3 regions of the Gordonia sp. 852002-10350_SCH5691597 genome follow, and region 3 is predicted to be linked to each of the others. Evidence: riboswitches for the same ligand, from Rfam matches in the RefSeq annotation. Region 3 holds a riboswitch; each other region holds the start of a gene.
What was found. A riboswitch is a leader RNA that binds a small molecule or an ion and turns the genes downstream of it on or off. The one in region 3 is predicted to bind cobalamin.
Positions count from the first base shown of each region.

Region 1: linked by a shared signal. The riboswitch ahead of A5777_RS23645 (FecCD family ABC transporter permease) and the one ahead of A5777_RS23360 (CbtB domain-containing protein) in region 3 are both predicted to bind cobalamin.
Region 2: linked by a shared signal. The riboswitch ahead of A5777_RS06015 (cobalamin-independent methionine synthase II family protein) and the one ahead of A5777_RS23360 (CbtB domain-containing protein) in region 3 are both predicted to bind cobalamin.

Region 1 is NZ_LZMO01000309.1:171-8,101, forward strand. It holds gene A5777_RS24495 (PhoD-like phosphatase N-terminal domain-containing protein) at 1-559, opposite strand, end outside; cobalamin riboswitch at 588-796, shown strand; gene A5777_RS23645 (FecCD family ABC transporter permease) at 911-1,972, shown strand; gene A5777_RS23650 (ABC transporter ATP-binding protein) at 1,969-2,769, shown strand; gene A5777_RS23655 (ABC transporter substrate-binding protein) at 2,766-3,803, shown strand; gene trhA (PAQR family membrane homeostasis protein TrhA) at 3,844-4,512, opposite strand; gene A5777_RS23665 (TIGR03617 family F420-dependent LLM class oxidoreductase) at 4,550-5,560, opposite strand; gene A5777_RS23670 (MarR family winged helix-turn-helix transcriptional regulator) at 5,557-5,997, opposite strand; gene A5777_RS23675 (hypothetical protein) at 6,084-7,163, shown strand; gene A5777_RS23680 (isoprenyl transferase) at 7,204-7,931, shown strand, end outside.
Region 2 is NZ_LZMO01000084.1:8,526-16,456, reverse strand. It holds gene A5777_RS06020 (hypothetical protein) at 1-1,252, shown strand, start outside; gene A5777_RS06015 (cobalamin-independent methionine synthase II family protein) at 1,293-2,504, opposite strand; cobalamin riboswitch at 2,655-2,799, opposite strand; gene A5777_RS06010 (SDR family NAD(P)-dependent oxidoreductase) at 2,931-3,707, opposite strand; gene A5777_RS06005 (VanW family protein) at 4,123-5,826, opposite strand; gene A5777_RS06000 (acetyl-CoA C-acetyltransferase) at 6,071-7,366, opposite strand; gene A5777_RS05995 (3-oxoacyl-ACP reductase) at 7,528-7,931, shown strand, end outside.
Region 3 is NZ_LZMO01000305.1:12,315-20,245, reverse strand. It holds gene A5777_RS23370 ((2Fe-2S)-binding protein) at 1-522, shown strand, start outside; gene A5777_RS23365 (CbtA family protein) at 601-1,419, opposite strand; gene A5777_RS23360 (CbtB domain-containing protein) at 1,444-1,671, opposite strand; cobalamin riboswitch at 1,694-1,848, opposite strand; gene A5777_RS23355 (ATP-dependent helicase) at 1,902-6,569, shown strand; gene A5777_RS23350 (DNA-formamidopyrimidine glycosylase family protein) at 6,562-7,374, shown strand; gene A5777_RS23345 (pyridoxamine 5'-phosphate oxidase family protein) at 7,385-7,807, opposite strand; gene A5777_RS23340 (glycerol-3-phosphate dehydrogenase/oxidase) at 7,893-7,931, opposite strand, start outside.

The DNA of each region.
Region 1 (7,931 bases), on a different contig from region 3:
TCGGCTGAGTGCATTGACTTTCGCATTCGCCTCGTGCCAATCGTGGGCTGACGGCCACTATCCCGCGTACGTCGGCGTGCACGCTGTGTCCGTTCTCCGGTGTCGCCACTTCGACGCCGCGCGCGACGACGTGGCGCATCCCATGGTCGGTGGCGATCTCCCACTCGACCGGTACCGGAAGCAGGCCCATCGCTCCGCCGCGGGCGAGCGGATCGGCGGCCAGCCGTGTCCACAGGACCACGCCGTCGGGAAGCGGATCGCCTGATGCCACACCGAGCGTGAACAGGTCACTGCCACGGCGTGGCGGGGGAGCCGACGCCGCGTCGGTCGTGAAAAGTGCGGGGACGGTTGCGATACCGGCCGCGACGCCCGCCCAGGTGAGAAATCGTCGGCGGGTGGTGCCGGCGTGGAGGGTCTTGTCCCGATCGATCCGGAGGTCGGCCAGTGACGGGCGAGGTGAGATGTTCGGCATGCCGCCACCCGACCAAGAGAGGATGGACGTCGTCCTACCCGCCGTCGGCATCGCGGTGATGGGATGGTGAAGTTCGTGAAACCGCATGCGCCATATGTCCGATTCGAGACCGTTGTTACACTGCAGCGGCGTCGGTTCTCCAGCCGAGATCGTCGGTGAGAGCCAAGAGGGAATCTGGTGAGAATCCAGAGCTGCCCCGCAGCGGTAACGGAAACGAAGGCGTTCAACAGCACTGGGCCTGCGGCTCGGGAAGCGATCGTCGGTAGGTGGCACATCACGTGCCGTGTCCGAAGTCCGAAGACCTGCCGACGTGGCCGCCGGGCGCAGGCGGTCCCATCGACTTCGCGGGACATGGTCGGTGTTGAACTCGCGTGGTCTTCGTCGACCCCGCGTGGCGACATCTGCTGTACCCGCTCCGGGCTGATCAGGAGGGCGGACATGTCGGCGCGCACTGCGAACCCTCGGGATACCTGGGCGCGACCGGTCTCCGTGGTCATCGGCTGCGGTGTAGCGCTCGTCGTGGCCGCGGCGTGCGGCGTCGCATACGGAACCGTGGGGATCGGTTGGTCCGTATCGCTGCGGATGGTGTGGGCAGCTATCACCGGGGGACCGGTCTCGTCGGTCGACGCCGCGTCGTACTGGATCGTCGTGGACTCGCGTGTGCCACGGGTGCTGACGGGAGCGCTGGTGGGTGCCGGTTTGGCGGTGGTCGGCGTGATCGTGCAGGCGATGGTGCGCAATCCGCTGGCGGACCCCTATGTGCTCGGGATCTCGTCGGGTGCGTCGGTCGGAGCCACCGCCGTCGTGCTGTTCGGGGTCTTCTCGGGTCTCGGCCTGTATGCGTTGCCGACCGCGGCATTCCTCGGCGCACTGGTGGCGACGTTGCTCGTCTTCGGAATTGCACAGCGTGGCGGAGGTCTCACACCACTGCGGCTCGTGTTGACGGGAACCGCTCTGGGATACGGGTTCTCGGCTCTGACCACTGTGCTCATCTTCTTACGTCCGGTGGGTGATGCCGCACGGAGTGTCATGTTCTGGCTGCTCGGCAGTCTTGCTGCGGCAACATGGCATTCGGTTGCGCTGGTCGCGGTCGTGGTGGTCATCGGGATAGGTGTGGTCGCAGCGAGAGCACGACAACTCAACGCGCTGGCGATGGGCGACGAGGTCGCCGCGTCGCTCGGCATACGGGCGTCACGGTTTCGGCTCGAGCTCTTCGTCATCGCCGCGCTGATGACCGGGTTCATCGTCTCTGTCTGCGGCGCAATCGGATTCGTCGGTCTCATCGTGCCGCACGTGACCCGTATGGTTGTCGGTGCGGATCACCGCAAGATCATTCTCGTCGCCCCGGTGCTGGGGGCGCTGTTCCTTGTCGTCGCCGACCTGATGGCGCGGATTGTCGTTCCACCGCAGGAGATTCCGCTCGGGGCGATCACGGCTGCGGTGGGTGTGCCGGTGTTCCTCGGGCTGATGCAACGTCGACGTACCCGGATCGACTCATGAGTGCCGTCGAGTACGACGCGGTCACAGTCGATATCGATGGCACCGTCATCGTTCGCGACGCATCGTTTTCGGTCGACTCCGGGGAGTTCCTCGGGGTGATCGGACCGAACGGCAGCGGTAAATCGACCCTGCTTCGATGCGTTTACCGCGCGCTGGCACCGTTGGGTGGCAGTGTGCGAGTCGACGGCCGCGACGTGCGTGCGGTGAGTATGCGGGAGAACGCACGACGAGTCGCCGCGCTCACCCAATCAACCTCGCTCGACTTCGATTTCACCGCGTCAGAGGTTGTCGCGACGGGACGGCTGCCGCACCGCGAACTGGGTGCGGCGGCCCGTGCCCGCGACCGCCAGGTGTGCGAGGCGGCGATGTCCACGGCCGGCGTCGAGATGTTCGCGGATCGTGTGTTCACCACGCTCTCCGGCGGAGAGGCGCAGCGCGTACTCATCGCGCGCGCATTCGCGCAGGAGCCCAACGTACTGATCCTCGATGAGCCGACCAATCGCCTTGATATCCGCCACCAGTTCGACATCCTCGGTGCGGCGCGCGGACGCGGGGTCACCGTCATTGCGGCGCTGCACGACCTCAACATGGCGGCACAGTACTGCAGCACGCTCGCTGTTGTGCTCGACGGGACGATCGCGTGCATCGGGCCACCGGACGAACTCCTCACCACGACGAACATCGCCAAGTGGTACGGCGTTGGTGCGTACGTCGTCGCCCACCCCCGCTCGGGCGTTCCGCAGATCATCTTCGACGACCAAGTCCCACAAGCCATCTCCGAGGAAGAGCACTCATGACAGCGCCTACGACCAGGACAACACTCAGCAGACCGCGCGCACTCGTCGTGTCTGCGCTTGCCGCGATGACCGTGGTCTCCGGTTGCGGCGCTGACGTCGAGTCGTCGACTCCGGAATCGTTGGGAGAGCAGGTCACGGTAACCAATTGTGGTGCACCGCTTAGGGTTAGCGGTGTACCGGATCGTGCGGTGACGAACGACACGGGGATCACAGAGCTGATGTTCGCGCTCGGATTGGGCGACCGGATGGTCGGCTACACCACGTACGAGGGCAAAGAGCGAGATATCGAATCATCTCCGTGGCGAGCGGATTTCGAGAAGACAAGGTCACTGGGCACGGCGTTCTCCCGGGAGATCATCGCCGCTGCGCGGCCCGACTTCGTCTTTGCGGGCTGGAACTACGGGTTCAAGGAATCGACCGGCGTCACCCCCGACTGGGTGCGTTCGACCGGTGCCGTGCCATACCAGCTGACCGAAGCCTGTCGCCAGGCAGGCACCACCAAGCGCGGCGTCGTTCGACCCCTCGATGCGTTGTACGCGGACCTGTCGAATCTGGGGCAGATCTTCGGCGTTAGTGGTCGGGCCGCGGCGCTGACCGCCGACTATCGCAAGCAAGTCGAGGCTGCGCGTGTGGGGGCGCCTGCCGAGTCCGCAGCAGCGCGGGTCTTCCTCTTCGACAGCGCCGATCCGACGCCGTTCACCTCGGGTCGGAATGCGGCACCGGATCAGATCATCGCCGAAGCCGGTGGACGCAACATCTTCGGCGATATCGACGACTCCTGGACGTCGGCATCATGGGAGGCGGCTGCGCAGCGCGATCCGCAGGTCATCGTCATCGTCGATTACGGGGCGGGGCCGCAGAACACCGTCGAGGCCAAGATCCGGCAACTCGAGTCGCAACCGTTGATGGCGCAGACAACCGCAGTGCGAGAGCGCCGCTACATCTCGTTTCCGTATGCGGCGCTCGTCGAGGGGCCGCGTAACCCGCAGACCATCACGGCGCTTGCCGAGTACTTGCGATCGCAGTCGCTCTGACCAGGCCGTCGGCAGACGGCGGCTCGGAGGTGAGGTGCGCTCAGGCCGCGACGACCAGCCAGACCGCGATGTAGTGCAGTAGCGCGGCGATGGCTGTGCAGACGTGGAACACCTCGTGATGGCCGAACGTCGTCGGCCAGGGATTGGGCCAGCGCAGTGCGTAGAGCACTCCGCCGACGCTGTAGAAGACCCCGCCGACCGCGAGGAGGATCAGTACGAGCCAACCGACATGTGCGACGAGCGTCGGGGCGACGACGATGATGACCCACCCGAGCAGGATGTAGAGCGTGACTCCGAGCCAGCGGGGCGCGCCAGGCCACGCGATCTTCAGTGCGACACCGGCGAGCGCGCCGACCCAGACGATGCCGAGCACCCACCACCGCATCGGACTCGGCAGACCCATCAGACAGAACGGCGTGTAGGTACCAGCGATGAACACGAAGATCATCGAGTGGTCGGCACGCTTCATGTGTACCTGCGCGCTCAGCGATTTCCACGCGACGCGGTGATACGACGCCGAGGTCGCGAAGAGTCCCACGACGGTTGCCGCGTAGACGGCACAGGCCACCGCGCCTCCCGGTCCACGTAGCCAGCCTGCGCCGATGACAAGGGCGATACCCGCGACCACTGAGACGTAGGCCGACCACTGATGAATGACGCCGCGGAGGCGAGGTCTGTCGGCGACAGCGGTCACCAGGGCTGAGTTCACGTAAGCTACGGTACCGTAACTTTGTGTGAGAACGCTGTCAGCCGAGTGCGGCGATGATCGCTGTGAGCTGGTCGACGTCGATAGGCGTCGGCTGATAGATGCACACCTCGTCGACGCGGACGTCGAGATCGCGCAGCGCGTCGAATGCGTCGACGCGGGCCCGGATCTGCTGTGCGACGTCTGCGGGACCACCGACAGCGGCGATCGTGTGCAGTAGCTCGTCGTCGATGAGATCGGCCATCTCAGCCCACCGCCCCTGCTTCGACAGCGCATTGAGTTCTGGCTGCAGCCGCTCGGCGCCATGCGCTGCGAGGACGGGCCGGTAGGCGGGCGTCGAGCCGTAGAAGGCGAGGAGTCGTCGCGCGGCGCTGTGGTCGGTGCCCACCGACACGATCACCTCGGGGATCACGGTGAAGCCGCGGCTGTGATCGCGTGCGGCGAGACCGCGTCGAATGTTCGGGACGGTCGTCGATGCCAGAAAGTCGGCGGTGGAAAACGGCATCACCAACACCCCGTCGGCGTGCTTTGCCGCGGCGCGGGTCATCAACGGCCCGAGTGCGCCGACGAATACCGGCGGCCGACCGAACGGGTTGGGTCCGGGGTTGAAGGTCGGCGTCATCAAGGTGTGACGGTGATAGGCCCCTTCATGGCGCAGCGGAGCTCCGGTCTCCCACGTATCGAAGATGGCGTTGATGGCGCCGACCTTGTCGGCCATGCGGCCCACGGGGTCGTCGAAATCAGCGCCGAACCGCTTCTCGATCTGCGGGCGTATCTGCGTACCCAAACCGAGTCGAAATCTGCCGCCGGAGAGCAACTGAAGGTCGTTGGCCGCGTGTGCGAGGTGAATCGGGTTGCGCGGGAACGCAATTGCGACGTTGGTCAGCAGGGTCAATTCCGGCACCGACGCCGCAACGACGAGCGGCGTGAACACATCGTGTGGACCCTCGAAGGTGAACACCCCCGCTGCACCCGCGCGGGCGAGATCGGTGGCACGCTGTGCTGCGCCCGTCGGCTCGAACAGGGCGGTCGTCACGGCGATCGGAGTCATGTCGCGTCGGCGTCGTTGTAGCGGCGCAACAGCGTTGCGAACAGTTCGAGATCATCCTGCGTCCACGCGTCGAGCCTGCGTGCGATGGCGTCTCCACTGCGTCGGCGGATCTCGCTCAGGGTGTCGAGAGCCTCCTGCGTCACCTCCAACGACTGCGACCTCGACGACGTCGCGTCCTGCGTGCGGCGCAGCAGGCCACGGCGACGGAGTTCGCCGAGTTGGCGGCTGGCCGTCGACTTGTCGATGTTCGCGGCCCGAGCCAGCGATGCCGCGTTGATTCCCGGGTTGTCCGAGATCAGCGCGAGGAGGGAGAACTCGACGAAGGTCAGGCCGCCCTCGGCGTAGATGTCGCGGGCGCCGTTGCGCAGCCGCCGCGACAGCGTGACCAATTCCTGCCCGACCACTTCGGCGGCATCGGGTTGCTCGGGTGAAGCCATAGTTGTATATTACAACCTATCCAAGTTGCATTCTGCAACCATTCCTGATGAACGATCGTGTTCCCGACTAGCCCAGAAGGTAATCGATGTCCGCTGCTCCCACCCATGCGTTGTCGGTCAAGACCATCGCGTCGCACGTCGCCGTTCCGCTCGTCATCGGTGCCGTGATGGCACTCGCCTATCTCGGCGGATTCCACAAGCCCGATCCGCACGATCTGCGCATCGATGTGGTCGGTGCCGGTACATCGACCCAGGTGACCGCACAGACTCTCCAGCAACAACTCGGCGACCGCGTCTCGATCCGGACCGTTGCCACCGCCGATGAGGCGCGCGGGGCCATCGAGCGCCGGGAGATCGCGGCGGCTTTCGAGCCGAAGGCCGACACTCCGGTCCTCTACGTGTCGACAGCGGCGTCGGATCCCACAGCGGTCACGGTCGAACGGATCTTCAACGGCATCACGATCGCCAAGGACCAACCACTGAAGATCGTCGACGTCGTGCAGGCCGATCCGCAGCGCGATCCATCCGGACAGAGCATCTTCTTCTTCCTGGTGGCACTCACCGTCGGCTCGTACGGATGTGGAATCGCGATCGCCGTCGCCGCAGGTGGACGCAGGATTCGCGTGCGTCTCGGATTCGCGGCGGTCTGCTCGGTGATCTCTGCCGCGGTGACCACGGCGATTGCCGTGTGGGTGTTCGACGCCCTGCCGGGTGCACAGTGGCAGATCTTCGGGCTGTCGATCCTCTACGCGCTGGCCACCATGCTGTTCGCGATCGGATTGCACCCATTCATCGGTCGATTCACGACGCTGGCGATGGTCACGATCTTCGTCGGGTTGAACTTCACGACCAGCGGCGGCGTGTTCGCGCCTGCCCTGCAACCGAAGTTCTTCGCCGTCCTCCATGACTTCTGGATCGGTGCGGGTCTGAACGAGGCATCGCGCAACCTGGCCTATTTCCCCGAGGTCTCCAGCGCGGGCGACATCGCGAAGATCATCGGCTGGCTCGTCGTCGGTGCCGCGCTGGTCGGCATTGTCGCGCTGCGGGACCGTCGAAACGTCGGAGATGGCGCGGTAGAAGCGAGTCCGGCCGCTGCCGGGCGGCACGAGGGCGACCAGCTCACCGAGGAGGAGGCCGAAGAACTCGCCGAGGATGTCGTGGCCTGATTCAGTGTGCCCTTACAGGTGAGGTCTAATCTGGTTCGCGATGAAACTCCTACCCGATCGTCTGCGTCGGCCGATGCTCTCCGTGTACGAGCGGCGGCTGATCCAGTTGACGGACGAGAACCGCTTGCCCCAGCATGTGGCGATCATCTGCGACGGCAATCGACGATGGGCCCGCGAGGCGGGCTTCGAAGATGTCAGTCACGGACATCGGGTGGGCGCGCAGCGCATCGCCGAGATGCTCGAGTGGTGCGCCGAGCTGGGCATCGAGACGGTCACCATCTATCTGCTGTCCACCGAGAATCTGCAGCGCGCCTCCGACGAACTCGACGCGCTGATGGAGATAGTGCCCGACATCGTCGACGAGATCGCCACCCCTGACGGGCACTGGCGGGTTCGCATCGTCGGAACCCTCGATCAGCTCCCCGATACCGCGGCCCAGCGTCTGCGCAACGCCGCTGAACGCACTCTCGACAGGTCGGGCATGAACGTCAACGTGGCGGTCGGATACGGGGGCCGGCAGGAGATCGCCGACGCCGTGCGCGCGGTCCTCGTGCAGAAGGCCGAGGCGGGTGCGACCGTCGACGAACTCGTCGACGCGGTCACCGTCGAGGCGATCGATCGCAACCTGTACACCAAGGGACAGCCCGACCCCGATCTGGTCATCAGGACGTCGGGGGAGCAGCGGCTGTCCGGATTCCTGCTGTGGCAGAGCGCGTACTCGGAGATCTGGTTCACCGACGCCTATTGGCCCGAGTTCCGTCGGGTCGA
Region 2 (7,931 bases), on a different contig from region 3:
CGGCCGAATCGCCACCTTGGAATCTGCCGACGAGACACCTGAACTATGGTGGTGGACCACACGATTCGGTTCGCCGATCTGGCTCAACCCCGCTGGCAACAAGGTTCGACCCGACCAACGTGCATGGAGCTTCTCGTGGCTCGATCCGATCTACACGTCGGTGATCCCTTTCCGCCAAGAGGCGACGTGGACAGACACCGCGGGCCACAAACAGCCTGTCGGCGGCGCAGGTGTCACAACTGTCTACACACTGTCCAAGAACGGTAACCGGATCCACATCCTCGATCCATGGTTGCCCGGCGCAGACCCGCTCAAACCCAGCGACAAACGCTTCTCCGACGACTACAGCTACGAAATGCTCGGCCCGCTCGATGGACGGTTCGTATCGCGCAACCTGTCGTCGTCGGGTTCGACAACCTTCGTCATCAACGACTACGGCGACATGTATACACGCCTGTGGGATTTCGACATCTCCGGAGCCGACACCCTCTTCTTCTCCTACACCCCGGAGAACCAAAGGAATCTACAGGGCGCCCCGAACAACTTCGAGGGCTTCTTCGCACAGTATCCGTTCCTGCGCAGCGTCTTTCCGCAGGCCTACGCCAAGTTCCAATTGCCTCCTCCCGCCTGGGTCCGGCAGCCGAAGGTGCCCGGCGAGATCACGTCGGCCATCACCATCCGGCAAACCGGCTTCTCGTCAGACAAGCGCGAACTCCGTGTCGAAGGACGACGCAACGGGCAGAACGGATACTGGTACAAGCCGATCGACCCGAACACGTCGTGGTCGTTCGCGCCGGTCAGCGGCTACTCACTCGCGCGTCCACTACTCGACAACCAGGCGGGAGACACCAGCTCGCTCACGCTGGTTCCCGGCGCCGACGTGAACTACCGATACGCCGACAAGTCGGGATGGACGCTGACGACGCGCAATTTCGACTACGCGACCGACACCGCGAACTACGAACTCTGCGTCGACGGCACGTGCGCCAGCATCATCGGCTACCTCGCACCGACGCCCCGGCCTGGTTGGACACCCGAGGGACTGACCTCGTATCAGCGCCTCTACCAAGGGATGCTGGTGCTCGACAGCAAGGACCGCCAACGCGTCGACGCGAATCCGCGGTTGCGCGCGGCGGTTCGTTCACTCATTCCCAATCAACGCATGGAGAACATCATCGCCACCGCGAACACCTCACGGATGACGGTGTTCACCCTGGACCGAAAAATGGTGGAAATGCCCAGATTCCGATGAGCGAGCGCGACACAGAGCGGTCAGGGCCCCGCCCGGCAGCTCAGGTCAGCCGAGCAGACGCCAACTCTGCGCCACGCGTGAGGCTTTCGAGCTTGGCCCACGCGATCTGCGGATGGATACGACCGCCGAGTCCGCAGTCGGTCGACGCGACGACGTTCTCCGGCCCGACCAGGGTTGCGAAGCGTTCGATCCGGTCGGCGACGAGCTCGGGATGCTCGACCACGTTGGTTGCGTGACTGACGACACCGGGAGCGATCTTCTTCCCGTCGGGAAGCGTGACGTCCTGCCAGACCTTCCACTCGTGCTCGTGTCTCGCGTTGGCGCCCTCGAATGAGTATGTGCCCGCGTTGATCTCGAGCATCAGATCGACGAGGTGACGGAATTCGAGGTCGGTGGTGTGCGGCCCGTGCCAGCTACCCCAGCACAGGTGGAAACGCACCTGCTCGGCCGGAAAACCCCGCAGCGCATGATTGAGCGCTTCGACGCGGATGCGGGTGAATGCGAGATAGTCCTCGATCGTCGGTTCCGGGTTGATCTGATCCCAGTTCTCCGCGATCGACGGATCGTCGATCTGCAGGATGAGGCCCGCGTCGATGATCGCCTTGTATTCCTCACGCATGGCGTCGGCACAGGCCCAGATGAACTCTTCTTCGGTCGAGTAGTAGTCGTTGCCGATCCGCGATGCCGAGCCAGGCGAAAGCGATGTGATGAATCCTGTCTTCTGATCCGATTCGGCAAGCGCCGCTGTGAAATTCGCGATATCGGCGGCGATCGCGTCGTGACCTGTGTAGGTGACCGGACCGGTAGCAGTCGGGAACAGTGCTCCGCGCTCTCCCACCGCGATGCCGCTTTCCGGATCGTGATAGGCGTCGGCGAAGATCGTCCAGTCACGACGATCCGGAAAGGTGGTGAGCCTCACGTGGCCCGGCGTCGAACGTTTCGGTTCGTCAGCAAAGGGGCCGCCGTCGGTTAGTTCGAGGCCACCGAGCCGGTTGAACGAATACGACCACCAGGCACCGTAATCGACGTTGCTGGACATCGACTTTCCGTATTCGCCGTCGCCGGGAATTGTGATCCCCAGGTCGACCTGGCGCTTCACCAGCGCGGCGACCTCGTCGGCGAGCAGCGACTCGAAGTCTGCGCTCGTGTGGAGTTGGAGTCCGTCGGCTGACTCCTGACGTGCCTTGTTGGCATCGACGAGTCGCTTCGTGCGGGGAAGGCTTCCCGCCTGGGACGTGGCTATACCGGTCATCGGGATACTGCACACTTTCGATCGGTTCGGATGGCGTCCGCCCTACGATCACGCGTGCACGCCCACGAACCCTCATGTGCAAGAGCCCCACCCAGCCGGGTAGTCGGAGTGCCGCGCGCTCATCCTCGAGGCAGACAAACCGCCGGATACGGCGTATCCGGCACAGCGGCAAGTGATCGGACTCGTCGACGCGGCGGGGCGTCGACTCACCGTTGCGGGACAGTCCCGGATTCGCACCGGGTTCCCCTCGACACATTGTGGTGTCTCGTCATCCGCCCACGCGTCGGGGCTCCACACGGCCGGACGGACGAACCGACTGCACCTTCGAGGTTATCCGACCCCCGAAGGCAGGATCTGTGTGGATGGTGGGGTGTTGCGGCACCCCGCCATCCACACACGAGCACACGACCTACACCTGTGCGCCGACTACTTCGGTGGCATCCGGATTCCGCCGTCGACGCGGACGACCTCGGCGTTCATGTAGGAGTTGCTGACCAACTCGATGACCATCGAGGCGAGTTCGTCGGGCTCACCGAGACGCTTCGGGAACAGGACGTTCTTGCCGAGGTTGGCCTTGAATGCGTCGGAGTCGGGGCCCGAGCCGTAGATCGGGGTGTCGATCAGGCCGGGTGCCACGGTGTTGACGCGGATGCCGACGGCCGACAGGTCGCGCGCGACCGGGAGCGTCATGCCCACGACGCCACCCTTCGACGACGAGTACGCGGCCTGACCGATCTGTCCGTCGAATGCTGCGACGCTGGCCATCGACACGATCGCGCCGCGCTCTCCGGTCTCGGTGGGCTCGAGGCGGCTCATCGCGGTGGCCGCGAGACGAATCGCGTCGAAGGTGCCGATCAGGTTGATCGCGATGACCTTCTTGTACGCGTCGAGGTTGTGGGCCGAGGCGAACTCGCCGTCCTTGCCAACGGTGCGCTGCGCCCAGCCGATGCCCGCCGAGTTGACCAGCACACGGAGCGGGCCGAGCTCGCTCGCCTGATTGACAGCGGTCTCGATCTCGGCGGTGTCGGTGACGTCCACCGAGACGAACTCGCCGCCCACTTCCTTGGCCAGCAGTCCGCCCTTGTCGGCGTTGAGGTCGGCGACGACGACCTTCGCGCCCTTGGCGGCCAACTGGCGAACCACTGCGGCGCCGATACCCGACGCCCCACCCGTCACGATTGCACTTGCTCCGTTGATATCCACGTGGCCAGCCTACGACGAACTGTGTCGCGGATAACAGCGGGGCCGAGCGATCGCTCGGGAGCACGAATCGTCAGAGGTTCACAGAGCCCGATCGGTTCAGGGAGCCCGATCTGTTCACGGAGCCCAATCGGTTCACGGAGCCTGATCGGTTCACGATGCCCGATCGGTGAACATGGCGACGAGAAGGTCGCGCCGCCGCGAGACCAGTGCGGGATCGAGTCGGTGCCGACGAGCGAGCGTGCACATGCCGTGCAGGGAAGACCACAGCTCACTGCAGACGACAGCACTCGTCGCGCTCGTAGTCGCCGTTTCCCTGGCGTGAAATACCCGACGCGAGATACCCAGTCGACGCTCTCGAGAGCACAGTCGGCAATCCCGAGCGCACAGTCGGCAATCCCGAGCGCACAGTCGATGGTCAGACGCAGCGGACGATCGGCTCGGGGTCGTACTTCACGGTGCGTGTGTGCCTGCTGATCTCGGCGCCGGTGGCGGCGTCGGAGATGACCCGAGTGTTCGACGTCGTGAAGCCGCGAATCCCGTTGTCGGCCAAGCATTCGTCGCCGCGAGGCAACTCGACGACCGAGGGTGAGGTGTAGGCGTAGCGGTCGCCGGTGATCGACTCGACGTCGACCGTCTTGGTGCTCCACATGCGCACGATCACACTCGAGGGCGTCCATCCGGTCTCGATCAGGATTCCGTGGCGGGTGTTGTTCCGGAAGACGAGATCGATCGCGCCCTCGAAGACCGTCGCCTCACGCGCCTCCGGGTACCGCGAGATGTAGTAGCTGTGCTCGGTGTGGTCGACATCCTCGAGGCCCGCGAAGTACGACGCGTTGAACAGCGTGGTCGCGAACTGCGAGATCCCACCGCCGACCGCCTTCGACGGCCTGCCGTGATCGATGATCGTCGACGTGACGTAACCCTGCGCCTCACCGCGTGGACCGGTGTAGGAGTTCAACGAGAACGTCTCGCCCGGGAGCACCACGGCGCCGTCGACCTGCTCGGCCACCAGCCGGATGTTCTCGCCCGACGCCGACGAGAAGTCGCCCGTGGTGAACTCCGAGACCACTTCCTTCACACCGAGGCTCTTGGCCTTGTCGGTCGTCACCTTCGGTTTGCGTACCTGGTAGGTGGCGCTCACGGTGTCGGGGCGATCGTCGGCGAGCGCGGCGTCGACGATGGTCTGTGTTGTCTTTCGCCAGTCGATGCGTGCGCCGTCGCGGGCGGGCACCACCTGTGGGCTGCCGCCGCTCAGACGGAACGTCGCGCTGACCGGGGCCCGCTCGGTACGGGCGAGATCTGCGCCTACACGCTTCGACACCGCCTTCTCGTCGGCGCGTACGACGAGCCCGCCGCGACCGTCAGCCTCGAAGCGCAGCACCGAGCCGAGGTCGTCGGGGCTCAACCGGGTGCGCGCGCCGTCGGTTCCGGTGATCGCCAGCGACGCCGACGTCGCGCGGGTGGCCGGACCGTCGACAGTTCGACGCACCGTCTCCGCCGATACCGTCGGCGAGAACGGCTCCATGGGGAGGTCGATCGGGCCGGCGTCGTCAAGCCAATGATCGGCGAGCTCATCGGCAGCACGCTCACGTACGACGCGCAGACCCTTGCTCGGCATCTCGGCGACCGGAGTGGCACCGCGATACCGAACACCGCCCTCGACGGCGGCCTTCTCCAAGTCGGCCTTGCGCGCATCGAGCGTCGAGTTCAAGCGTGAGCGATCGACGTGGACGACCGGCTCGACGTCCTGGCTACGTCCGAACAGCGACGCAATGCGGTCGAAAAGACTCCGCGGTTGCCGCATCAGACGCTCGGTGGTCGCGTCGGCGTCGAAAGACAGCCCGAGTTCGTGCGGCGCCACCGCCGCGGTTCCCGACGGGGTCCTGATCGTGACGGGCTGCACGGCTCGCTTCTGCAGCTGCGTGAGCGCCGGGGTCAACTGAGTGCGTGAGAGGTTTCCGACGTCGAGGCCCGCCGTGGTCGCGCCGCGGGCCGAATGCGAACTCGTGACGACCAGATCGACGGCCAGAACCAAAGATGTGAGAAGCACCACACCGGTGATCAGTCGCGCACCGACACGTCGACGACGTGCGGAGGCGGTGAACACTTTGTCAGTCATACAGGACATTTCAGACGCGGGCGAGGTGGGCTCCGCTCGCTCCGTCAGGTCGAGCTCCGGGAGTGGGCGCTTCTGACCTGGGAAAAGCAGGCGCTCCGGTTGAGCTGTCGGGTCGGGGGTCTGACAGCTCAACCGGAGCTAACACGTATATCTACCCTGCTTCCCGATTCGTTACAGCCCGTTGGAAAACCTTTGACCGAACTGACAGGAAGGATGGTTCTCTAGGGAGGCTCGGTAGGAAGCCTCAGCCCTCGATGATCGCGGTGACGCCCTGGCCCCCCGCGGCACAGATCGAGATGAGCGCGCGTCCGCCACCGTTGGCCTTGATCTGCTTGGCAGCTTGGGCCACGATCCGACCACCGGTCGCCGCGAACGGATGGCCCGCCGCCAACGAGGAGCCGTTGACGTTGAGCTTGCTGCGGTCGATCGAGCCGAGCGCGGAGTCGAGTCCGAGTCGCTCCTTGCAGTACTCCTCGCTCTCGAACGCCTGCAGCGTCGCGAGGACGACCGACGCGAACGCCTCGTGGATCTCGTAGAAGTCGAAGTCCTGCAGCGTCAGGCCGTTGCGCTTGAGCAGACGCGGGATCGCGTAGGTGGGAGCCATGAGCAGTCCGTCGGGTCCGTTGACGTAGTCGACGGCCGCGGTCTCGGAGTCGACGAAGTAGGCCAGCACCGGCAGGCCCTTCTCCTGTGCCCACTCGTCGGACGAGAGCAGCACGGTCGACGCACCGTCGGTGAGCGGCGTCGAATTGCCTGCGGTCATCGTGGCGTCACCCAGCGAGACACCGAAGACCGGCTTGAGCTTGGCGAGCTTCTCGACGGTCGAGTCGCCGCGCAGGTTCTGGTCGCGGATCAGGCCCTGGTACGGGGTGATCAGGTCGTCGAAGAAGCCCGCGTCGTAGGCGGCTGCCATCTTCTGGTGGCTCGCCGCGGCCAGTGCATCCTGGTCGGCGCGTTTGATGCCGAATTCCTTGGCGGTGATGGCCGCATGCTCGCCCATCGACATGCCGGTGCGCGGCTCGCCGTTCTTGGGGATCTCGATACCGAGATTGGGCAGCGCCTTCAGAATCCCGAGCACCTGGTCCTTGGGCGACCGCGCACGGTTGACCTCCAGCAGCGACAGTCGCAGGTCCTCAGAGACACCGATCGGGGCGTCGGACGTGGTGTCGACGCCGCCACCGACCGCGACGTCGTAGCGACCGCGCGCGATGCCGTCCGCGACAGCCGTGATCGCCTGCAGGCCGGTGCCGCACGCCTGCTGGATGTCGAAGGCCGGGGTGTACGGCGAGAGCGGCGATCCGAGCACGCATTCGCGGATGAGATTGAAATCACGCGAGTGCTTGAGGACCGCACCGCCCGCGACCATGCCGAGGCGCTCGCCTTGGAGGTTGAAGCGGCTGACCAGGCCGTCGAGGGCCGCGGTGAACATGTCTTGGTTGCCGACCTTGGCGTATGCCTTGTCCTGGCGTGCGAACGGAATGCGGTTGCCGCCGAGGATCGCGACCGGACGCTCGTCGCGAGTCTTGGGTGTGTAAGCCACTTGGATCTCCCAGGGATGAGGGTTGACACTTATAGCGTATTCTTACTCCAGAGTAAGTTAGTTGTCGAACTGCTGCGGACCCCGGGTCCGTCGACTACCCGACAACTGACTCATCGATTCACCTGCACATGAGCCGCACATCACGATCAGAGGAGATTCACGTGGCTTCCAACGGAACCGCCGGTCTGTATTCGAGTTTTGTCCATTCCGGCCCCGGATCGTTCATTGCCAAGCAGGCAGGACTCCCGGTGCCCCCGAAACTGCGTCGGTACAAGCCGTCGGAGCCGCCGCTTCCGGGTCCGGTGCTGCTCGGCGGCGACGGCCGACTCGTCGAGCCGGTCCGCGAGATCCTCTCCACTCCTGACTACACCCTGATCCACAACGCGACCACGGGTCGCAGCGCCGACAAGTACGGCGGCCTGGTCTTCGATGCGACGGGCATCAAGAAGGCAGCCGACCTCAGCGCGCTGTACGAGTTCTTCCAGCCTGTCATGCGCTCGACGGCGGCCTGCGCGCGATTCGTCGTGCTCGGCACCACTCCCGAGCTCATCGACGACCCCGACGA
Region 3 (7,931 bases):
GCTCTGGCTGCGGGCGCGGCGTCGAACGTCTCACCTCGCGTCGCGGCGTCGGTGACTCACCTTGGTCTCGTCGCCAGGCTGCTTGCACCGGCGCTCGCTGCAGCGGTGATCGGCACCCGCCTGTCCCTCGACCCCGCAGACGTCTGGTGGCAGGACCATCTCGGCGGGCCCTTCCCCCTATCCGTCGTGACGGTCGACGCGAAGCCTGCGCTCGACGACGGGTTCCCTCGCGCCGTCGACGACCTCACCGCACTCTTCGACGCGTCGTACCCGGTTGGGCCACACGTCCTCGGCGGCAACATCGCGTCGGCGATCAACTCGGCGGTGCGCATGATCGGTACCGCCCGGCCAGAACTCGCCGACGCGGCCCGACGCCACGCCGACCTTTTCCTCGCACGCCCCGACATCGAGGGCGGATACCTGCGGGCCGGACCGAGTTTCCGACGACGCAGCTGCTGCCTGATCTACCAGGTATCGGGCGATCGCACAGCCGTGTGCGGCGACTGCGTGCTGTCCGGATAAGCCAAACGCGGCCCGAACTTGCGAACGCGGCTGGTGTACCAGCCGCGCCTGCCAACTCGAGCCGCGTTTAAAGGAGCGTCAGGCGACCGTTTGCGTCGCGGGGTCGTCGACAACCTGCTTCGACGACCGCGAGCGCGACATCGCGCCCAGGACCAGCGCGAACACCGCGGTGAGCACCGTCCACAGGATCACCTGGTTGGCGATCGCGTAGACGCGGAAGTCGCCGATGACGTCGCCCGGGAAACCTGGGAACACGATCTGGCCCGCGTCGTTGGTGACCGGCGTCGGTACCTCGTCGAAGCTCGGCAGCAACGCGATCGCGACGGTGACCACTACCAGGTAGCCGACGCCGCCCGCGATCGCACCGAGCAGCCCACCGATGCGTGGACGCAGCCACAGCGCGAAGACGACGGCCGCGATGATCGCGATTACCGACACCACGGTGATGGTGAGATAGGCACTCGACCTGTCGGCGATGGTCTCGTCGTTGCCGACAGCCGGCGGGTTGGCCGGATAGGCGAAGTACGGGACGCCGAAGAAGGCCACGAATCCGAGCGCGCCGAGCGCGGCCGCCGCCCAGCGCGGATCGGTCGCGGGGTATCGCAGTCCGAGGTAGGTCCACAAGACCGTGAACCCGACCGCGAAGAACGCGCCCATCGCGATCGCGAAGATCACGGTGCCGACCCCGGCCCCGATGTTTTCCTGCACCGACCTGGTGAACACCTCGTGCTCGTGGCCGTGTTCGCCGCTGAGCATCTCCTCGGCGTGGCTGCGACCCTCTTCGTAGTCGATCGCCTTGGCGACCACCGGCTCGATGAAGATACGAGCGAACACATACGCAAAAATTCCGGCGATCAGGCCTGATAGCAGGCCCGCGCCGACGAACTTCTTCTCCATTGTTCTGTTGTCTCCCGGGTCAGATCAGTGGCAGGGGAAGCCGAGGAAGTGGCGGGAGTCGTGCACGAACTCGTGGATGTGGGTGTCGCTGCCGAACACCGACCAGGCGCCCTGGTCGTACCCGATGAAGTAGTAGGCCAGCGCGGCGATGAGCACAGTGGCGGTGAGCCAGAGCGCGGCCGAAGCGACCGAGAGATTCGGTACGGCGAGCGCAGCGGGCCGACGTTCGGCCTGTGATGAGGTGGCAACCATTGAGAGGGTTCCTTCCGGGATGACGCGTCCCTGACGTGGAGCAATGTGGCCTGGTTGCCACGTCCTGACTCGTCGCGACAGGTCGCTTCCCGTCGGACTTACAGTGGCGCGACCGTCCCGGATTCTCACCGGGTTCCTGGCAACCAGCGTGGATCGACTCTATACCAGGTTCTCGCCGCCGGACCAGCACGTCGCACCGCACTGTCAGACCCGTGCGGAACAATGGAAGAGTGCCCAGCTCGTCCTCCATCCTGAACCGCTTCACCGACCCGACGCGTCGGTGGTTCGGCGGCGCCTTCCCCGCGCCGACACCCGCCCAGCAGGGCGCGTGGAAAGCCATCGCCGACGGCGAGAACACCCTGGTCATCGCGCCCACCGGCTCGGGCAAGACCCTGTCGGCGTTTCTCTGGGCACTCGATTCACTTGCCGCCCGCCCCGATCGGTCCAAGGGCACGCGCGTCCTCTACATCTCCCCACTCAAAGCACTGGCGGTCGACGTCGAGCGCAACCTGCGCGCGCCACTGGCGGGCATCACACGCGCCTCGCAGGAACTCGGGATCACCGAACCGTCGATCACCGTCGGCGTGCGCTCGGGCGACACCCCCGCCGCCCAGCGTCGACTCCTCGCCAAAACGCCACCCGACATCCTCATCACCACGCCCGAGTCGCTCTACCTGATGCTCACCTCGTCGGCACGGGAAGCGCTCACCACGGTCGAGACGGTGATCGTCGACGAGGTACACGCCGTCGCAGGCACCAAACGCGGCACGCACCTGGCGCTGTCGCTCGAACGCCTCGACGAACTGCTCGACTCTCCGGCGCAACGCATCGGACTCTCGGCGACGGTCCGCCCGCCCGAGCTAGTCGCTGAGTTCCTCTCCGGCTCCCGTCCGTGCACCATCGTGCGGCCAAAGGCGTCGAAGACCTTCGACCTCCGCGTCGACGTCCCGGTACCCGACATGGCCAACATCCCGCCGCCACCGGATGCACCGGATGCGGATGAGCTCGACGACGCGTTCTCGCCGACCGCGGGTTCGCTCTGGCCCTACGTCGAAGCGTCGATCGTCGATCTCATCGAGACCAACCGTACGACGATCGTGTTCGCCAACTCTCGACGGCTCGCCGAGCGTCTCACCGCGCGGCTCAACGAGATCCACGAGCAACGCACCGAGCCTGGCCGCGAACCACCACGCAACGACCGCGTCGGTGGCGGCGCACCCGCAATGGTCATGGCCTCGGGGGCCACCACCGGCGCCGCGACTGTCCTGGCCCGCGCACACCACGGGTCGGTCTCCAAGGAGCAGCGCGCCGAGATCGAAGACGACCTCAAGAGCGGCCGCCTGCGCTGTGTGGTCGCGACGAGTTCACTCGAGCTCGGCATCGACATGGGCGCGGTCGATCTGGTGATCCAGGTCGAGACACCACCCTCGGTGGCCAGCGGGCTGCAGCGGATCGGACGCGCGGGCCACCAGGTCGGCGAGATCAGTCAGGGGGTTCTGTACCCCAAGCATCGCACCGACCTGATCGGCTGCACGGTCGCCGTCTCGCGGATGCGTGCGGGCGCAATCGAAGAGCTGCAGGTACCGCGCAGTCCACTGGATGTGCTTGCGCAACAGACGATCGCCGCGGCCGCTCTCGACGTGCTCGAGGTCGACGAGTGGTACGAGATCGTCCGCCGCGCTGCGCCGTACCGGGAGTTGAGCCGGTCGATCTACGAGGCGACACTCGATCTCATCTCGGGTCGCTTCCCCTCCGACGAGTTCGCCGAACTACGTCCACGTGTCACCTGGGATCGTGATGCTGGCACACTGACCGGTCGCCGTGGTGCGCAACGACTAGCGGTCACCTCTGGCGGCACCATCCCCGACCGTGGGCTCTTCGGTGTGTTCATGGTCGGCGAAAAGTCCAGCCGCGTAGGCGAACTCGACGAGGAGATGGTCTACGAGTCGCGCGTCGGCGACGTCTTCGCGCTCGGCGCGACGAGTTGGCGAATCGAGGACATCACCCACGACCGCGTACTCGTCTCACCCGCATTCGGTCAGCCCGGCCGCCTCCCGTTCTGGATCGGCGACGCACAGGGACGCCCGGCCGAACTGGGCGCGGCGATCGGGAAGTTCGTCGGCTCCATCGCCGACGAGGCCGAACTCGACCGTCAGGCAACAGAACTCGGGCTCAGCGAGTACGCACGCGACAACCTCGCGTCGATCATCTCCGAGCAGCGCGACGCGACCGGACAGGTACCGACCGACCGGACCCTGGTCATCGAGCGGTTCCGCGACGAGCTCGGCGACTGGCGCCTGATCCTGCACTCCCCCTACGGTTTACGCGTACACGCGCCGTGGGCGTCGGCGATCTCCGCCCGCCTGCAGGCCACCCTCGGACTCGACGGTGCGGTCACCGCATCCGACGACGGCATCATCGTGCGCCTCCCCGACACCGACGACGAACCGCCGGGCGCCGCAGTCTTCGTCGTCGATCCCGACGAGATCGAGCAGATGGTCACCGACGCCCTCGCCGACTCGTCGATGTTCGCCTCACGATTCCGGGAGTGCGCGGCCAGAGCCCTGCTACTCCCCCGCCGCGACCCCGGCCGTCGGGCACCGCTGTGGCAGCAGCGCCAGCGCAGCGCCCAATTGCTCTCCGTCGCATCACAATTCCCCGACTTTCCGATCATCCTGGAGACGGTCCGCGAATGCCTGCAGGACGTCTACGACCTGCCGTCGCTCACCGACCTCCTCACTCGCATCCGATCGCGACGTGTTCGGCTGATCGAGGTCGAGACCCCGGAACCGTCGCCGTTCGCGGCATCGCTGCTGTTCGGCTACGTCGGAGCGTTCATGTACAACGACGACGCCCCGCTCGCCGAACGTCGCGCCGCAGCACTCTCCCTCGACACCGCGCTCCTCGCACAGCTACTCGGGCGCGTCGACCTGCGCGAACTGCTCGATCCCGCCGTCATCGCCGCCGTGGTCGCACGGCTGCAACGCCTCGACGAGCACCGCAAGGCACGCGACGCCGAGGATATCGCCGACCTGCTGCGGTGGCTCGGTCCGCTCACGACCGACGAGGTGGCGCTGCGGTATCGGCGCGACGACGACAGCCCTGCGGCGCTTGACGTGTTGACCGAGCTGCATCGACGCGGCGCGATCATCTCCGTGAGCATCCGGGGCGTGCCGCTGTGGGCGGCGGTCGAAGACACCGCGCGCCTGCGCGACGGCTTGGGAGTTCCTGCGCCACTGGGTGTTCCGGCAGCTTTCACCGAGTCTGTTCCCGATCCCGTCGGCGATCTCGTCCATCGGTACGCGCGCACGCACGGCCCGTTCACCGTCGACGAGGCCGCCGAGTCGATCGGAATGGCACCCGCGGTGGTGCGCGACACGCTGATTCGCCTTGCCGCCGAACGCAAGGTCGTCGAAGGCGACTTTCTACCCGCCACCGACGACGACCCCGACGGCAGCCCCGCGTGGACCACACAGTGGTGTCACAGCGACGTGCTCGGGCAGATCCGACGAGGCTCACTTGCCGCGAGCCGAGCCGACGTCGCACCCGTCGACGGCCCGACCTTCGCCAGATTTCTCGGAGCGTGGCAGCACGTCGCCGACGACGAAAGGCTCACCGGAGTCGACGGACTCGCGGCGGTCCTCGACCAACTGGCGGGCCATCAGCTCCCGGCGTCGGCGTGGGAGTCGCTGATCTTGCCGAGCAGGATCAGTGACTACCGGCCGGCCATGCTCGACGAACTCCTCTCCAGCGGCGACTTCATGTGGGCGGGTCACGGCCGGATCGGCTCCACCGACGGCTGGATCAGCTTCTTCCCCGCCGACCTCGCACCGCTGTTCGTACCGACCGAGGTCGAGATCGACACCACCGAGATCCACACCCGCCTCCTCGACACCTTCGGCACCGGGGGCGGACTGCGCTTCGCCCAACTGCTCGACGACGCGTCGACGGAGAGCGAAGCATCGCCGGGCGCCACCGCGACGCGCCAGCAGGTCGAGGACGCCCTGTGGGACCTCGTCTGGGCCGGTCACGTCAGCAACGACACGTTTGCGCCGGTCCGTGCGTTGCAGGCGCCTCGCCGCACCTCGTCGTCGAGTCGGTCCATGCCGTCACACCGATCGCGCGGTCAGGCTCCGCGCCTGCGGCCCGGACGGTTGAGCACGCGGCATCTCCTCTCGCAGACAGGCGGCGCCACGACGCCCTCCACGGCAACCGGTCGTTGGTTCGCAACCCCTACAGCGCTGCTCGAGACCACTGTCGCGACTCAGGCCCTGTGCGACCAACTGCTCGCACGCTACGGGGTCGTCACCCGGGGCAGCGTGACGGCGGAGGACGTCGTCGGAGGATTCGCACGAATCTACAAGGCGCTCAACATCTTCGAAGACAGCGGCCAGGTGCGACGAGGCTACTACGTCGACGGCCTCGGCGGTGCCCAGTTCGCGGGCACCTCCACCGTCGACCAATTGCGCCGCCACGCCCTGACCGACGACGCACCGGGCAGTCACCGCGCACCGAACACCGCGACGGTTCTGGCCGCCACCGACCCGGCCAATCCGTATGGGGCAGCGCTGCCCTGGCCAGACACGACGCCCGGCGCAGGCGGGCATCGACCGGGCCGCAAACCAGGCGCCCTCGTATGTCTCGTCGAGGGCGAACTCGTCGCATTTGTCGAACGCGGCGGGAAGACCGTGTTGACCTTCAGCGACGACGTCCCCGCATTAGAGGCCATGGCAGCAGCGCTCGCCGACATCGTGCGGGCCGGTCGTGTCGCCCGCCTGACCATCGACTCCATCGACGGCGTCACCGCGTTGCGCTCCGACCTGCAGCGGGTGCTCGTCGGCGCCGGATTCGCGACCACTCCCCGCGGCCTCCGAATGCGATACGGACAGCATGCCTGAGGGCGACACCGTCTACCAGGCCGCAGACCGTCTCCGTCGCGCATTCGATCAGACCACGTTGGAGCGCACCGACTTTCGCATTCCGTCGCTGGCCACCACCGACCTGCGCGGCGGACGGGTCGCCGCGGTCCGCTCCCGGGGCAAACATCTGCTCATCGACGTCGTGCCCGCGGCGGCGACTGCGACGTCGGCGCCCGATGGCGTCAGCATCCACAGCCACCTGAAGATGGAAGGCGTGTGGCACGTACATCGCGTCGGCACCAAGTGGCGCCGACCCGCGTATCAGGCGCGAATCGTGTTGCAGGCAAACGGGTACGAGGCCGTCGGCTTCGAACTCGGGATTCTCGAGCTACTTCCCCGTGCCGCCGCCGACCTCGACTACCTCGGACCCGACCTTCTCTCCGACGACTTCGACGCCGCGCGCGCCGTCGCCAACATCGAGGCACGGCCGGACGCGAAGATCGGCGAGGCGCTACTCGACCAACGGCTCATGGCAGGTGTCGGCAATGTGTACCGGTGTGAGGCGTGCTTCCTCCGGGGTGTCCGACCCGACCGACTCGTCGCCGACGTCGACGTGCCACCACTCGTCGACCTGTGCCGAAGAATGTTGTGGGCCAACAGGCTTCGCACGGCACGCACCACCACCGGTCGCACCGGACACAATGCGCGCACCTGGGTCTACGGACGAATCGGGCAACCGTGCCGACGATGCGGAACGCTCATCGCCCGCGAGTTCTGGCGCGACCGGCCGGACTCGACCAGCGAGGATCGGGTCGTCTACTACTGCCCGCGGTGCCAGAGCTGAACGTCGGCGCCTAGACCGGATACCGCTCCGGCTCTGGCCCGAACTCGAAGCGACGCGCGCTGACCTCGTCCGGCACGATCTCGACGTAGTTGTACTTCAACGTCGGGATCAGCGGGCGCAACGGGGCCTCGTCGGCCTTGGCGATCTCGGCGCCGGTGGTCAGAATTCGCGCCGACCCCTTGACCACGACACTCCACCCGCCGTCGTCGTCGTAGGCATCGGCCTCGAAGGCCACCTTGCCGTTGACGGCGAGTTCGGCGAGCTTGGTGCCCTCCGCTGTGCGCATCAACACGCGACCGTCACCGGCGAAATAGTTGATGGGAAAGATGTCGGGCTGGCCACCGACGCTCAACGCGATCCTTCCGACGTCGGAGGTGGCGAGCAGCGCCCATGCCTCGTCGACGGGAAGCTCGTGAATGGGATTGTGCACCATGGCGTCTCCTCTGCTCATGAATCCATTGTCACGCCGCCGAGGCGCCGGGCGAAGGGCATTTGGTCCTGTTGCGAAAGCGTGCCATTCAGTCCGGAATCGGCACCGGTTCCAGGATGTCGACCCG